2 regions of the Nocardia sp. 348MFTsu5.1 genome follow, and region 2 is predicted to be linked to the other one. Evidence: predicted binding sites of a transcription regulator. Region 2 holds the regulator's gene; the other holds the start of a gene.

Region 1 (7,272 bases), on a different contig from region 2:
TGCAGGATCTCGGCGACTTCAACATCGGTGTCGCATCGTTCCCGGAAGGTCATCACCGGGCACCGGACCTCGATCACGACACCAAGTACCTGGTGTCGAAATTGCGTGCCGGAGCACAGTACTCGATCACTCAGATGTTCTTCGACGTCGAACATTTCCTGCGACTGCGGGACCGTGTCAACGCTGCCGATCCGGAACAGGGTGCCAAGCCGCTGATCCCCGGCATCATGCCGATCACCTCACTCGCCTCGGTTCGCCGCATGGTCGAGCTCTCCGGTTCGGTGCTCCCGGCCGATGTCGAGAAGCGACTGTCCGACGCTGCCGGCGACGGCCCGGATGAGAACCGGGAATCGGTGCGCGCCGTGGGTATCGATCTGGCGACCGAGATGGCACAACGTCTGATCGACGAGGGTGTGCCGTGCCTGCACTTCTGCAGCCTCAACTTCGCGAAGGCGACCAGCGAGGTCCTCGAACGACTCGGAATGAACTCGATCGCCGCCTGACTGCCATCGACCGTGCCGAACGGGCCGTCGACCGTGCCAAACGGGCCGCCGACCGAACCGTCGACCGTGCCGAACGGACCGTCGACCGTGCCGAAACTGTAAGTGCGCGAACACTATTGGCACGCTGGGCGGTATTTACGGCACGCTCGGCGGCCCGTTCGGCACGGTCGGCGGTGGTTACTCACCGGTGGTGAGTGTTCGCCCTTTCCAGGCGAGGGTACCGCGGCGACGTGATCGCAGAGAGTCCGCGAGTGCGGTGATGCCCACCGACACCGCGACCGGATGTGCGAGCGCCGACAACACGTCGGCTGCGGTGGTCGTACCGGTCTCGGCCCGCCGGGCCACCAGTCGTGAGGTTGTCGCCGCGGCCACCGCAACGGCCGCTCGCGCGCGGCGACGACCGGTGATCAGTTGCCACCAGGGGAGTAGATAGGCCGTCCCCATCACCGCAGCGACAACCACCGCTCCGGCCGGTCCGCCGAATTCGGTGCCCAGCCAGCGGCGATAGCCCTGCCAGGTGTCGGCGGTGCCCTCGTACATCCGGCAACTCGCAACGTCCGACCCGGCGCGGACCGACGACGACAGTCCGGCATCGCGGTAGCGGCGGGCGAGTGCGAGGTCTTCGGTGATATCGGCACGGACCGCCCGGTGACCGCCGGCGCGGCGGTAGTCGGCGACCGAACTGACCAGGAACTGCCCGTTGGCCACCGCCATCGACCGCGGTCGCAGCTTTTCCGAGACCGCCAGCGGGACCGATCCCAGAAACGACCAGCACAGCAAGGGCTGGACCAGTTGTTCGAGTGGGGATTGCGCGACCTGGGCGGGCCAGACGGTGAGAAGTCCACCTACCCGGCCACTCGTCTGGGCCGCGCGGGCGACGGCGTGCGGTCGCAGCCGGACATCGGCGTCGACAAACATCACCGTTATGTTTTCGGCGGTGGCGTCTGAGCCGGTGTGATCCCCAATGGTGTCGATGTCGGCGGTGAGCAGATCGAGAACGTGGGTTTTGCCGGTCCAACCCGGAGGCGGGGATTGCCGGTTGGTCAACAGCTCGAATCGGGGATCGCCCGCGATCGCGGCCGTGGCCACCGCGCCGGTTCCGTCGGTGGAGTCGTCGTCGCAGATCCGGACCCGCAGGTCGTCGACCCCGATCTGGGCGCGCAGATCTCCGATGATCGCGGCGATGCGGGTCGCCTCGTCACGAGCCGGCACCAGAACCCACACGGGCCGGTCGATGGGACCCGCGGTCTGGAGCAGCGAGCGAAACCGCCGGTAGTTCGCCAGGGCCAGGGCCGTGTTGGTCAACGACACCACCGGCGGCAGCCAGCCGATCAGTGTGGGGTCCCGCTGCCGTCGGTCCCGCTACCCCGGTTGTTCGTCCCACCGACGGATTGCCGCGGGGCGTCATGGGAACGCTTCTGCGGGGCACCAGGGCGAGGTGACTGATCGCGGCTGACCCAGGCCAGGGCGACCACCACGACGGCGACAGCAAGGGCGATGCCGGCCATCAGGCCCGTCCAGCCGGCGAAGGCGGCGGATCCCGGTTCGGGGTAGTGGGCTTCTGCGGTCATCGGGGTGGCCTTGCCGATCTCCGGTTTCCAGGAGGCCGCGTCCTCGCCGTCCTGCTGACCGTTGGTGGCGGTGATCGGTCCGGCGAACTGAATCGAGAACTCGACGTAATCGTTGTCGGGATCCAGCCCTTTCAGGTCGGCGGTTCCGCGGAAGGTCACGGCGTCGCCGCGTCGCTGTGCCAGCAGGTCCATGGTGACCGGTGCATCCGGGTAGGCGTTGTCGACGAGCTCGCCGAGCTGCGCGAACTGGCCGAGGGTGGCTTCGGTGTACGTTGCCCGGGTACCGATCAGTCCGTCGCGCTTGAACTCGGTGGCGCTGACCACCGACTCGAGTGACGGCGGGACCGTGATCTGCGGGCCTTTTTCCTGGCCGATGTCCTTTTCGGCAAGGACGATCGCACCCCACACCCGGTCGCCGTACTGGGCGGGCGCATCAGAACAGGCGGCAAGTGCGGGTCCACAGAACAGAGCCAGCACGAGCAACACCAAACTGACGGGTCCGCGTCCGCGGCGGCTCACGGGTCCGCGTCTGCGGCTATGTCGGGTGATCTCAGGCACGGAGCTATCGTGCCACTAGCCGGGCCGGCGCGTGAGGAGGGCCGTGCTGATCGGGTCAGTTGATACCTGATCGGATCCGGCGAGCCAGTGCCATCGCGGCCGGAACTCCCAGGATCCCCATCCCGAACAACCCGTACGGGACTGCCGCATGCAGGGCCGGATCGTCGAGGAACACCAGAAATGCCAGCGCCGAGCCCAGCCAGGTCCAGGTGAACCAGCCCACCGGTGCCACCGACGTCAACGGTGTCACCGTGACAGGTTTCGGGTCGATGAGGGAGAGCAGCACGAACATGACACACGCGACGCCGGCCCAGCCGATGAAGTTGGTGACCGGGATCTGGTCGATGCCGGGCAGCCCGGCATCCTCGGTGGACCAGGTCCACAATCGCGCACTGACCATCTGGGGATCGAGATAGAGATCCCAGCCGACCATCCCGACGGTGGCCAGCGCGATCCGGATCGGGCGACGGCGACTGACCAGCGCGCTGATCCACCACATGCTGTAACCGCCTGCGGTCCAGGCCAGTCCGATGATCACCGGGACCTCGGCAACCGATGGCCCGATCCGGTCGGTGGCGTAGGCGTAGGCGCCGAACGGAAATCCGGTGGCGACACCGACGATTTCCGCGGTCCATCCGACACCGGCCGTTGCCGCGAAGACCGCGACCGCCCGCGGTGGACCGAGCCGGAATGTGGCATGGGCGAGCATCGCGGCGGCCGCGGCGACAACCACGACCACGGTGGCCCGATCGCGGGCGACCCCGTCGACCAGGGGATAGACGATCTGTGCGGCGATCGATCCGGCCAGCAGGATCGCCGAGGCCCACAGCAATGTGGGCCGCTGGGATGTGAGTGTGGTGGTCATCCCCATCGGCCGCGGGTGATCCTGGCCAAAGGGGATCTCCGGTCGGACAGGACCGCACTTGCCGCGATGCGCCCGCTGGCGCCACTGACACCACCGCCGGGGTGGGTCGAGGCGCCGGCGAGCACGATTCCGGGAGCACCGGGCACCCGGTGCCTGGCCAGTTCGGGATGGGGACGCCACATCAGCATCTGATCCAGCGACATCTCCACGTGCATGATGTTGCCGCCGGTCATCCCGAGTTCGGATTCCAGATCGGCGGGCGTCTGGACGTAGGTGTGTTCGATCGACTCGGCGAATCCCGGTGCATGCCGGTCCAATTCGTTGATGATCTCCTGGCCGGCGGTGGCCGCGAGGTCGGTCCAGCTGCGGCCACCCGAGAGTTGGTAGGGGTGCCATTGCGCCCAGAGGCTGGTCTGGTGCCGTCCGGGTGGTGCCAGGGTCGGGTCGATGGCGGAGAAGCTCATCGCGATCAGTGCCGGACGACGCGGGAGGTCTCCTGCGGTGGCGTCGGCGTACGCCCGGGCCAGATGTCCACGATCGGTCACCAGCAGACCCAGCCCGCCGTGCACCGACGTGTCGTCGGGCAGCCCGGGGTACTGCGGCAATGCGGTGCCCCCGAGGCGGACCGCCATGCCGATACCGCCACCGATCCGGATCTGTGCCCGCCACCGATCGGCGGTGGTGCGATCGAATCCACCCGCCCGCAACAGGTCCAACGTGGTCAGGATGTGGCAGGCGCTGATCACCGATCGGGCGCGATGCACGTCACCGTCGGCGGTCCGGACCAGCCAGCCGTCGCCCTCCTTCTCGATGGCTGTCGCGGCGGCCGACAAAGCGAGTTCACCGCCGTCGTCGTGAAGCTTGCGGATCAGGGCCTCGGTGAGTGCGCCACTGCCGCCGACGGCCCGGCCCGGGGGAATGGTGTGCATCGCCGCGGCGAAGCCGACCATCGGTGCGGTTCCGGGCTCGTTCATCGGTGGACCGGACTGCGCACCGAACCAAGCCAGCGCCGTCTTGAGGTGTTCGGATTCGAACCAGCTGTCGAGGAGCGCATTTCCCGACATCAGGAACTCTTGCGAGAGAGCGGCGCCGGCCGTTGCGCCTTTAGCGGGGACACGTGCGGGAAGCCCCCAGAACGCCTTGCCGAGAGCCAGAGGTGACGGAGAAGAGGTGAAGGCCGACATCATCGCGGCCGACCGCCGCGCCCACACCTCGACAAATCCGCGGTAGGCGTGAGCATCTCCGGCTCCGCAGGCCGCCTCGATCGACGCGCACGTCTTCTCGAGGTCGTGGTGGAAGACGATCGGGGGAGCGTTGTCGGTCGCGGGGCAGAACGCCCAGGGATCGCAGTCGATGTAGCGCAGGCCGTGATCGGCCAGCGATAGTTCTTCGAGGATCGGGGTGTGCCGGATCATCAGGTGGGCCGAGGAGCCACGGTCGACGCGATAGCCCGGGAACCGCTCGACCGTGGACACCGCGCCGCCGGCGACGCTGTCCCGTTCGAGCACCCTCACCCGCTGACCCGCCGCCGCCAGGTAGCAGGCAGCCACCAGGCCGTTGTGTCCGGAACCGATGACAAGTGTGTCGATCATGACGACCTATCTGAGAGGGAGGCTATCTGAGTGGGAGGGCCCGGCCGAGCACCGCAAAGGGCCGGGGGTCACCGGCGAAGCTGAAGCCGCGCAAGACGTCTGCGAAACCCAGTCGTCGGTATAGACGCCAGGCCCGGTTGTTCTCCGCATCCACCTCGGGTGTCGAGAGCAGAACCTGGGGTTCGTCACGGCCGTCGAGCAGACGCGTCAGGATCGCCTCGCCGATCTGCTGACCCTGGGCGGACGGATGCACGTGCAGTTCGGTCAACTCGAAGTAGCTGTCGGTGATGGCACTGACCCGCTCGCGGCTGCTGCCTGCGCGAACCAGTCCGCTGCGCACCTGCTGGTTCCACCACTGGTCGTTCGCGCCGCTGTATCCGTACGCGATCCCCACCAGGGTTTCCCGGCCGGAGGCCGGACCGAGGGAGTCGAACGCGCCGACGGCCTGCCACCCGGGTCGCTGAATGTGTTCGTGCCACAGGGGAGCCCGTTGCACTTCGGTGCCCAGTGGGTAGTTCATCGCGGTCACGTAGACGCTCAACGCGTCGGGCAGCCAGCTCTGTGCATCGTGTGCCGTGAGGTCGGCGATCCGGATGGGCACAGAAGTTTCCGCCTTTTTCGCTTGAGGGTTGTCGGGGTCGTTAGGTATATTGAATCTGTCGAACGGGTGTTCGAGGCTTCAACCTCCGCAAAGGCGCAAGCCGCATCGGTACCCGCTTACGACGTGAGGGCGGCTCGGTGGCCGACGAGGGAAGCGTAGGCCACCGAGCCGACCCCGCACAGACACAGACGATCCGGCGAAGGAGGACCGAGATGGCGCCGATGTCACGAACCCCCACACGTGTCTCTCGAAACGGCGCAGCGGCCTCGACGGGACGGGCCACCCGGGTGGCCAGGCTGCCGGAACCGACTCAGATCATCGCCTCCCATGAGTTGTTGGGTCGCGCGGAATCGCGTCTGCGAGAGTCGGATATCGTCACCGATTCGGCCGAGGCGTTCAGTGCTCTGTATCAATCGGCACTGCGGGCGGCCGGCGCCGTCCTTGCCGTCTCCGAGCATCCCACCCGACGCCGTGGATCGCGCAGTGCATGGGCGCGGCTGCCGCAGGCGATGCCCGATCTCTCGGGGTGGGCCACCTACTTTGCCGGGCTCTCTCGTCTCCGTGCCGACACCGAGGCCGGAATTCGGTCGGTGACCGATGAACAGATCGCCCAGTTGCGGCCCAAGGTCGACGAGTTCTTGCACGTGGTCGAGATGGAAATCCTGCGGATCGAGCGAGGGAAACCGTCGAATATGCCTGCCGGTGCTGCCTGAAGGCTCTGAAATTACTGCTATCGGACCAAATTTCACCAACTTGTCGCAGGGAATGGTGGTTGGAAGTTCCAACACCTCGTATCATCAGAGGTGGGTCCACCGTTGTGGGTCCGGGCAGCCGGAATGTCTCCTCCGGAAGCTCTACCGAAACCATGTGCTGAAGGAGGGGCGGGTGCCACTCTCAGAGCACGAGCAGCGCATGCTCGAACAGATCGAAAACGCTCTGTACGCCGAAGACCCCAAGTTTGCGTCGAACGTACGGTCGCGTCGCTATCGCGGCTCCACTGCGCGCCGTCGACTGCAGGCTGCCGTGTTGTTCCTTGTCGGACTGGTCCTCCTTGTCGGGGGAGTTGTCATCGAGGTACAGATCGGCGGATTCCCCATCGTCAGCCTCATCGGCTTCCTGGTGATGTTCGGTGCCGGGCTGATGGCGTTGTGGGGTACGCGTAGCGGACCGACTCCCGGAGGTTCTTCGGGGTCGTCGCGAGGCGGGTCGTCGGGCCGCGAACACAAGCAAGGCCGCAAGTTTTCTGAGCGCATGGAAGAGCGGTTCAACCGCCGCTTCGAGCAGGAGTAGAACTCCACCGCACGTTTGACATAGAAGGCCGTGTATCGCATCGCGATACACGGCCTTTTTGTGGTGTTCAGGGCAATCGCCCCACATTCCACCCAAATCCCCACTTTCTCCCACAGCCTCGGCTCGATCGCCGAAACGGGGCTGGAGTGACCCCTGAGGCTCCAAAAACCTGTCCAAAACGCCCGTGGACTCGCCGATCCAGGATCTACGCCCCACCGACTACATGGTCTCTACCTGCGGAAGCTGGGCGCACACGGCCGCGGCGGGGTGATTTGGGGTGGAAAGTGGTGGA
Region 2 (7,272 bases):
ACCCCTGAATTGCGTTACGCCGGTGCGCCGTTCGGCGTCGGCTACACCGTGGCGCTGTGGGATCTCACATGGTGAACCCGATCGCCGTGATCGGGCCCACCGCGAGCGGTAAGTCGGATCTGGCACTCGACATCGCCGAGGCGCTCGGCGGCGACATCGTGAACATCGACGCGATGCAGCAGTACACGGGCATGGACATCGGTACCGCCAAGGTGCCGGCCGATGAGCGGCGCGGGATCGTGCACCATCAGATCGACGTCCTCGATGTCACCGAGACCGCAACGGTGGCGCGATATCAGCAGGCGGCGCGAGCCGATGTGGAGTCATTGCTCGCGCAGGGCCGCACACCGGTGGTGGTCGGTGGGTCGATGATGTACATCCAGGCCTTGCTCGACGACTGGAAATTCCCGGCCACCGATCCCGAGGTCCGCGGGCGCTACGAGGCCGACCTGGAACGTCTGGGTTCTCTCGCCCTGCACGACAGGCTGGGCGAGGTCGACCCCGAAGCCGCCCGGAACATCCTCGACACCGACGGCAGACGCATCGTGCGGGCGCTCGAAGTGGTGGAGTTGACGGGGCAGCCGTTTGCCGCGTCTGCGCCGACAATCGGTGAACCACGTTGGGGCACAACCATAATCGCGCTCGATCGGGATACCGCAGAACTCGACAACCGGATCGCGTTGCGGACCGAACGAATGTTTTCGCAGGGATTCGTCGACGAGGTCCGGGCACTGTTGTCCCGGGGGCTCCGAGAGGGCGTCACCGCGGCGCGGGCGATCGGCTATTCACAGGTGATAGCCGCGCTGGACGGTGACCACGACATCGCGCAGGCGCAGGAACTCACCTTCATCGGCACCCGCCGGTACGTGCGCAGGCAACGGTCGTGGTTCCGGCGCGATCCACGGGTGCACTGGCTCGATGCCTCCACACCCGATCTGCTGGGGCAGGCGTTGCGGGCCGCGGACGGGTGAGAACCGGGCAATCCGCCCTGGGCGCGTAGTCTTGAGCAAATGTTCGGGCGTGTTGATTTTGTGAAGGGGCACGGTACGGAGAACGACTTCGTGCTGTTGCCCGATGCCGGTGTGCAACTCGATCTGACGCCGGATTTTGTCTCGGCGCTCTGTGATCGCCATCGCGGGATCGGTGCCGACGGTGTCCTCCGTGTCGCCACCGCGGGCGCGCTCCTCGGCGCCGGAGTCCTCGAGGTTCTTCCGCCGGGCGTCGCCCACGACGACTGGTTCATGGACTACCGCAACGGCGACGGATCGATCGCGGAGATGTGCGGTAACGGCGTGCGGGTGTTCGCCCACTATCTCGCCGCCCACGATCTGGTCACCGAGCCGACCTTCACAGTCGGGTCGCGAGCGGGCGGACGTCGCGTGACAGTTCATCACCTGACGGAATCGTCGGCGGACGTGAGTGTGCTGATGGGCCGGGTACGCACCGGCGCCGAGAGCAAGGCGAGCATCGGCGATCAGACGTACTCAGGACTGTCGGTCAACGTCGGCAATCCCCACCTGGCCTGTGTTGTCGAGGGGCTGACCGTCGAGCAACTCGAAAGCATCGACCTCACCGCGCCGATCACCTTCGATCACACCGAATTCCCCGACGGCGTGAACATCGAACTGATGACACCGCTGGTCGAGTTGACCGACGCCGCACTGGTCGGCGAGGTGTCGATGCGGGTGCACGAGCGCGGTGTGGGGGAGACCCGCAGCTGCGGCACCGGAACCGTCGCGGCGGCCACCGCGGCCTTGCAGTCGGTCGGGCGCAGCACCGGCGCGGTCGTGGTCAACGTTCCCGGTGGAGCGGTCACCGTCACCGTCGGTGACGACGAGAACGAACTTCGCGGGCCCTCCGTCCTCGTCGGCGCGGGCATGCTCAACGCAGGGTGGCGCTAAAACCGTTATGCAGTGCACCTGTCCGGATGTCACGATGGTCACCTCATGACTGAACACTCATCCGACTCACATTCACCGACGACCGGCGAACTACAACTCGACGAACGCAGCTCGCTCAAGCGCGTTGCAGGTCTGTCCACCGAGCTCACCGACGTCACCGAGGTCGAATACCGTCAGCTCCGACTCGAACGGGTTGTTCTCGTCGGGGTCTGGATGCAGGGCAGCACCACCGCCCAGGCCGAGTCGAGTCTCGCCGAACTGAAGGCATTGGCCGAGACCGCCGGATCCGAGGTACTCGAAGGACTCTTTCAGCGTCGTGACAAACCTGATCCGGCCACTTATATCGGTTCGGGCAAAGCCCACGAACTCCGTGAGGTCGTCGTGGCCACCGGCGCCGACACCGTCATCTGCGACGGTGAACTGACACCCGCACAGCTCACCGCATTGGAGAAGGTGGTGAAGGTCAAGGTCATCGACCGGACCGCGCTGATCCTCGACATCTTCGCCCAGCACGCCACATCGCGCGAGGGCAAAGCCCAGGTGGCGCTGGCTCAGATGGAATACATGTTGCCGCGTCTGCGTGGCTGGGGTGAATCGATGTCCCGCCAGGCCGGTGGCCGTGCCGGCAGCAACGGCGGTGTGGGCCTGCGTGGACCCGGTGAGACGAAGATCGAGACGGACCGCCGCCGGATCCGCGAGCGGACGGCGAAGTTGCGCCGGGAGATCCGCGAGATGAAGACGTCGCGAAACACCAAGCGCACCAAGCGGAAACAAGCCGCACTCGCCTCGGTCACGATCGTCGGGTACACCAACGCGGGCAAGTCCAGTCTGATCAACGCGATGACCGGATCGGGCGTCCTGGTACAGAACGCGCTGTTCGCCACCCTGGATCCGACCACCCGGCGGATGTCCCTCGACGACGGTCGCGAAATCGTGGTCACCGACACCGTCGGATTCGTCCGGCATCTGCCGACCCAACTGGTGGAGGCGTTCCGCTCGACCCTCGAAGAGGTCGCGGACGCAGACCTCTTGCTGCACATCGTCGATGGTTCGGACCCGATTCCCACCGGTCAGATCAGCGCAGTGCGCAAGGTCATCGAAGAGGTGATCCACGACGAGAAGGCGTCCACACCGCCGGAGCTGCTGGTGATCAACAAGATCGACGTCGCCGACCCGACTGTGCTGACTCAGTTGAGGAGCCTGTTCCCCAAGGCGGTCTTCATCTCGGCCGCCACGGGCGAAGGTATCCCGGAACTTCTCGAGCGGGTTCGTGAGTCGGTGTCGAGGCACGATGTCCACGTCAGTGTCCGAGTGCCGTATTCCCGCGGTGATCTGGTCTCACGCATCCATGCCGAAGGCGATGTGTCGAGCGAGAAGCATGGTGCCGACGGCACCGAGATCGTCGCCAGCGTTCCCTCGGCACTGGCCAATGCACTGGCCGAGTTCGCCGCGCCCCATCTGTTCTGAATCCGGGCCTGGACAGGTCGTCTTGCCCTGACTGAGCGCTCCTTGGGTTGAATGTAGAATCCAGTTACAGTTGCTGGCAACCTCGTTTGGACACCCTCGTTATGGAGACTTTGATGGAACGCACGATTTTCGAGCCTGAGCACCTCCTCTACCGCGATTCGTACCGCAGCTTCCTCGAGCAGCATGTGGCGCCGCACCACGCCCGCTGGGAAGAGCAGAACATCGTCGATCGCGACGTGTGGATCGAAGCCGGTAAGAACGGCTTCCTGGCCGTTGACGCGCCCGAGGAGTTCGGTGGCGGCGGAGTCGACGACTTCCGCTATCAGTGCATCGTCTCCGAGGAATCCGCACGCGGTGGGTTCAGCGGCCTGGGATTCACCCTGCACAACGATGTCATCGCGCCGTACCTGCTGGAGTTGACCAACGACGAGCAGAAGGCGCGCTGGCTCCCGGGATTCACCTCCGGTGAGCTCATCACCGCCATCGCCATGACCGAGCCCGGAACCGGCTCGGACCTGCAAGGGATCAAGACGACCGCCAAGAAGGACGGCGATCACTGGGTGCTCAACGGATCGAAGACCTTCATCACCAACGGCATCAACGCCGACCTGGTGATCGTGGTCGCGCGCACCGATCCCGAGGCCGGCGCCAAGGGTTTCTCCCTGCTGGTCGTCGAGCGCGGCATGCCCGGCTTCGAGCGCGGCCGCAACCTCGACAAGGTCGGCATGAAGGCGCAGGACACCGCCGAACTGAGCTTCGACAACGTCCGCGTACCCGCCGAGAACCTGCTCGGTGAAGAGGGACTCGGCTTCATCTACCTGATGCAGAACCTGCCGCGCGAGCGCCTGTCGATCGCCGTGGTCGCCGCTGCCTCCATGGAGAAGGTCCTGGAGACCACCGTTCAATATTCCAAGGACCGCAAGGCTTTCGGGCGTTCGATCGGCAACTTTCAGAACACCCGCTTCCTGCTGGCCGAGCTGGCCACGTCCACGACGACGACGCGCGTGTTCGTCGACCACTGCATCGGGCTGCTGAACGAGAAGAAGCTGACCGTCCCCGATGCCGCGATGGCCAAGTACTACGCCACCGAGAATCAGGTGCACCTGATCGACCGCTGCCTGCAGCTGCACGGCGGCTACGGCTACATGCGTGAATACTCCGTCGCGAAGGCGTTCCTGGACTCACGCGTGCAGACCATCTACGGCGGCACCACCGAGATCATGAAGGAAGTCATCGGACGCAGCCTCGGGGTCTGATCACTCAAACATCAACGCGCCGAACGGCAGAAGGCGGGTGCACCGGATCTCCGGTGCACCCGCCTTTTTCGCATGTGTGTCTCTAGAGTCGCCGCATCACTGTCACAACTTTGCCCAGGATGACCGCATCGTTGCCGGGGATGGGATCGAATACCGGGTTGTGCGGCATCAGCCACACGGCGTCTTTGGTGCGCTTGAAGGTCTTGACCGTGGCCTCGCCATCGATCATCGCGGCCACGATGTCTCCGTTGTCGGCGACGTTCTGCTGGCGTACGACCACCCAGTCACCGTCGCAGATCGCGGCGTCGATCATCGATTCGCCCACCACCCTGAGCAGGAAGAGCGAACCCTCGCCGACGAGTTCCTTCGGGAGCGGGAAGACGTCTTCGACGGCCTGTTCGGCGAGGATCGGGCCACCGGCCGCGATCCGGCCGAGGACCGGGACAAATGTCGGCGTCGGAAGTGATTCGTCGGGTGCCTGCACCTGACCGGCAGCCGTGGCCGGGTTGAGGTCGGTGTCCTGGATGTTTACCGCGCGGGGACGGTTGTTCTCGCGCTGCAGGAAGCCTTTGCGTTCGAGTGTGCGGAGCTGGTGGGCGACCGACGACGTCGAGGTCAGGCCGACGGCGTCACCGATCTCCCGGATGCTCGGCGGGTAGCCGCGCTCGCGGACCGAGGCGCGGATGACCTCGAGTACGGCTTTCTGGCGGGCGGTCAGTGAGCCTTCTGCCAGCGGTCCGGTGGCGACCACGGTGGTGGCGGCTCCGTCCGACGGCGTCGGGGGCTGGGTTGTATCGGCCATCAGGTCCTCCAGTTCGTGCGGTATCGGGCGGGGTCCATGTGGACAAAGGTAGTGCAAATCATCACAAGTCTCAAACATTTGTTCGATCAGGCGTGGCGCTTGTCGGAACCCCGTGATACAAATCGAACACTCTTTCAATCGAACGAGTGATCGAATGCACCATCGATCCGATGATCCGAGGACTGAACCCATGACTGCAGCCACCACCATCATCCGGCCGGCCACAGCTCGGCCCGTTCACCACGCCGAGAGCGCTACCGTTCCGCGTACCAAGCGGCCCTTGCGGCCCGCGGACACCGCCCGTCCGGCCGATCGCCGGCTGCCTGCTCAGCGCCGCGTGGCCGTCTCCTGCGCCGAATCGCGCAACACCGAACAACGAATGCCGACCGCTCGCGAGAAGGTCTTCGCCCGTCGGCGCGCCTGGGCGGCCGGCGCCGTCGCGGGAATCGGTCTGATGCTGATCGTTGCATTCATGACCTTCTTCGGCGGCGTGATGGAGCAGTCTGCTGATCCGGGGCGCGTCGGCACCCAGGTCGTCCGGGTTCAGTCGGGGGAGTCGTTGGGGGCCATCGCTTCCCGGATCGCACCCGAGATGCCGGCCGAAGCCGTCGTGGCAAAGATCATGGAGCTCAACGCGATGAGCAACTCGGCATTGTCGGTGGGGCAGGCGCTGGTCACGCCGGTCTACGTCAGGTAGATGATGCAGGGGCCCACAGCCCGGGCGGTATCCTCGGAACCACAGCGTCTGGTCACTCCGCCCAGGCCGTCGACCGTCGAGGAATCGTGCATGCATTGCCCGTTTTGCAAGAACGAGGACACCCGCGTAGTCGATTCGCGGGTGGCGGACGAGGGACAGGCAATCCGTCGTCGCCGTGCCTGTTCGGAGTGCGGACGCCGTTTCACCACGGTGGAGACCGCGGTGCTCTCGGTGGTCAAACGGACCGGCGTCACTGAACCTTTCAGCCGCGAGAAGGTCATGCGCGGCGTCCGCCGGGCCTGCCAGGGCCGAGCTGTCGACGATGACAAGTTGCAGCATCTTGCGCAGCAGGTCGAGGAAGCCGTCAGGGCCTCGGGTTCGGCCGAAGTTCCGGCCAACGAGGTCGGTCTTGCGATTCTCGGTCCGCTCCGCGATCTCGACGAGGTCGCGTACCTTCGCTTCGCCTCCGTCTACCGCTCATTCGACTCGGTGGACGACTTCCAGAAAGAAATCGACGATCTCCGGTCCGGCAAGTCCGAATCCTGACTCCCCGCGAATTTTGCGTTGGGGTCAGCGCAGGTCGCGAATTGCCTTGATGGCGCGCTTCTCTGAGATCGGGTACGCGGTTCGCAGCTGTTGAGCGAACAGCCCGACACGCAGCTCCTCGACGATCCAGCCGGCGGCTTCGCTGACCGCATCCTGACGTTCCGACGGCATCATCCGTAGGTGACTGGTCCAGGCCGCCACGACCCGGTCGACGGTGGCCATCGACGCGGCATCCCTCGCTGCCGACGCCGGCAACTGATCGAGTCGCGCCAGCGCGGCATCGAGGTAGCGGGGAATCTCCGTCAGATGCTCGCCACCGGTGGCGGAGATGAATCCGTCGAAAACCAACTCGCCGAGTTGGTCGCGTACATCGTCGGCAGCGTCGGCGACCGTCGTCGCCTCGATCGCGGTCCGCAGCGGGGCCACCCGGGCCAGAACTGCCGCGGCCTGACGCAACTTGGTGGTCGCCCGGCCGGTGACCTGACCCGCGACATGGGTGCGCAGCGCCGCGTAATCGGCTGCCGACCACACAGTGGGCTGTGCCGGAACAAGATCGATGACCGCAGCGCGGACGCAATCGGCGAGCAACGCGGCCGCGGTGGG

The links. The regulator LexA, encoded in region 2, represses DNA repair genes until DNA is damaged. The targets are predictions, from matches to a motif close to CGAACANNTGTTCG.
Region 1: the regulator LexA is predicted to act here: its motif matches at 5,750-5,763, upstream of H290_RS27855 (SAV_6107 family HEPN domain-containing protein).

The regions. Positions count from the first base shown of each region.
Region 1 covers NZ_KB911510.1:461,029-468,300, forward strand. Annotated here, with positions in the region: gene H290_RS0105475 (methylenetetrahydrofolate reductase) at 1-503, shown strand, start outside; gene H290_RS0105485 (glycosyltransferase) at 681-1,808, opposite strand; gene H290_RS30085 (hypothetical protein) at 1,835-2,593, opposite strand; gene H290_RS0105495 (carotenoid biosynthesis protein) at 2,688-3,497, opposite strand; gene H290_RS0105500 (NAD(P)/FAD-dependent oxidoreductase) at 3,494-5,089, opposite strand; gene H290_RS0105505 (N-acetyltransferase) at 5,112-5,690, opposite strand; gene H290_RS27855 (SAV_6107 family HEPN domain-containing protein) at 5,903-6,403, shown strand; gene H290_RS0105515 (DUF3040 domain-containing protein) at 6,576-6,980, shown strand.
Region 2 covers NZ_KB911514.1:256,325-263,596, forward strand. Annotated here, with positions in the region: gene H290_RS0113760 (hypothetical protein) at 1-75, shown strand, start outside; gene miaA (tRNA (adenosine(37)-N6)-dimethylallyltransferase MiaA) at 69-971, shown strand; gene dapF (diaminopimelate epimerase) at 1,011-1,901, shown strand; gene hflX (GTPase HflX) at 1,947-3,368, shown strand; gene H290_RS0113780 (acyl-CoA dehydrogenase family protein) at 3,482-4,624, shown strand; gene lexA (transcriptional repressor LexA) at 4,707-5,426, opposite strand; gene H290_RS31170 (LysM peptidoglycan-binding domain-containing protein) at 5,617-6,123, shown strand; gene nrdR (transcriptional regulator NrdR) at 6,214-6,669, shown strand; gene hrpA (ATP-dependent RNA helicase HrpA) at 6,694-7,272, opposite strand, start outside.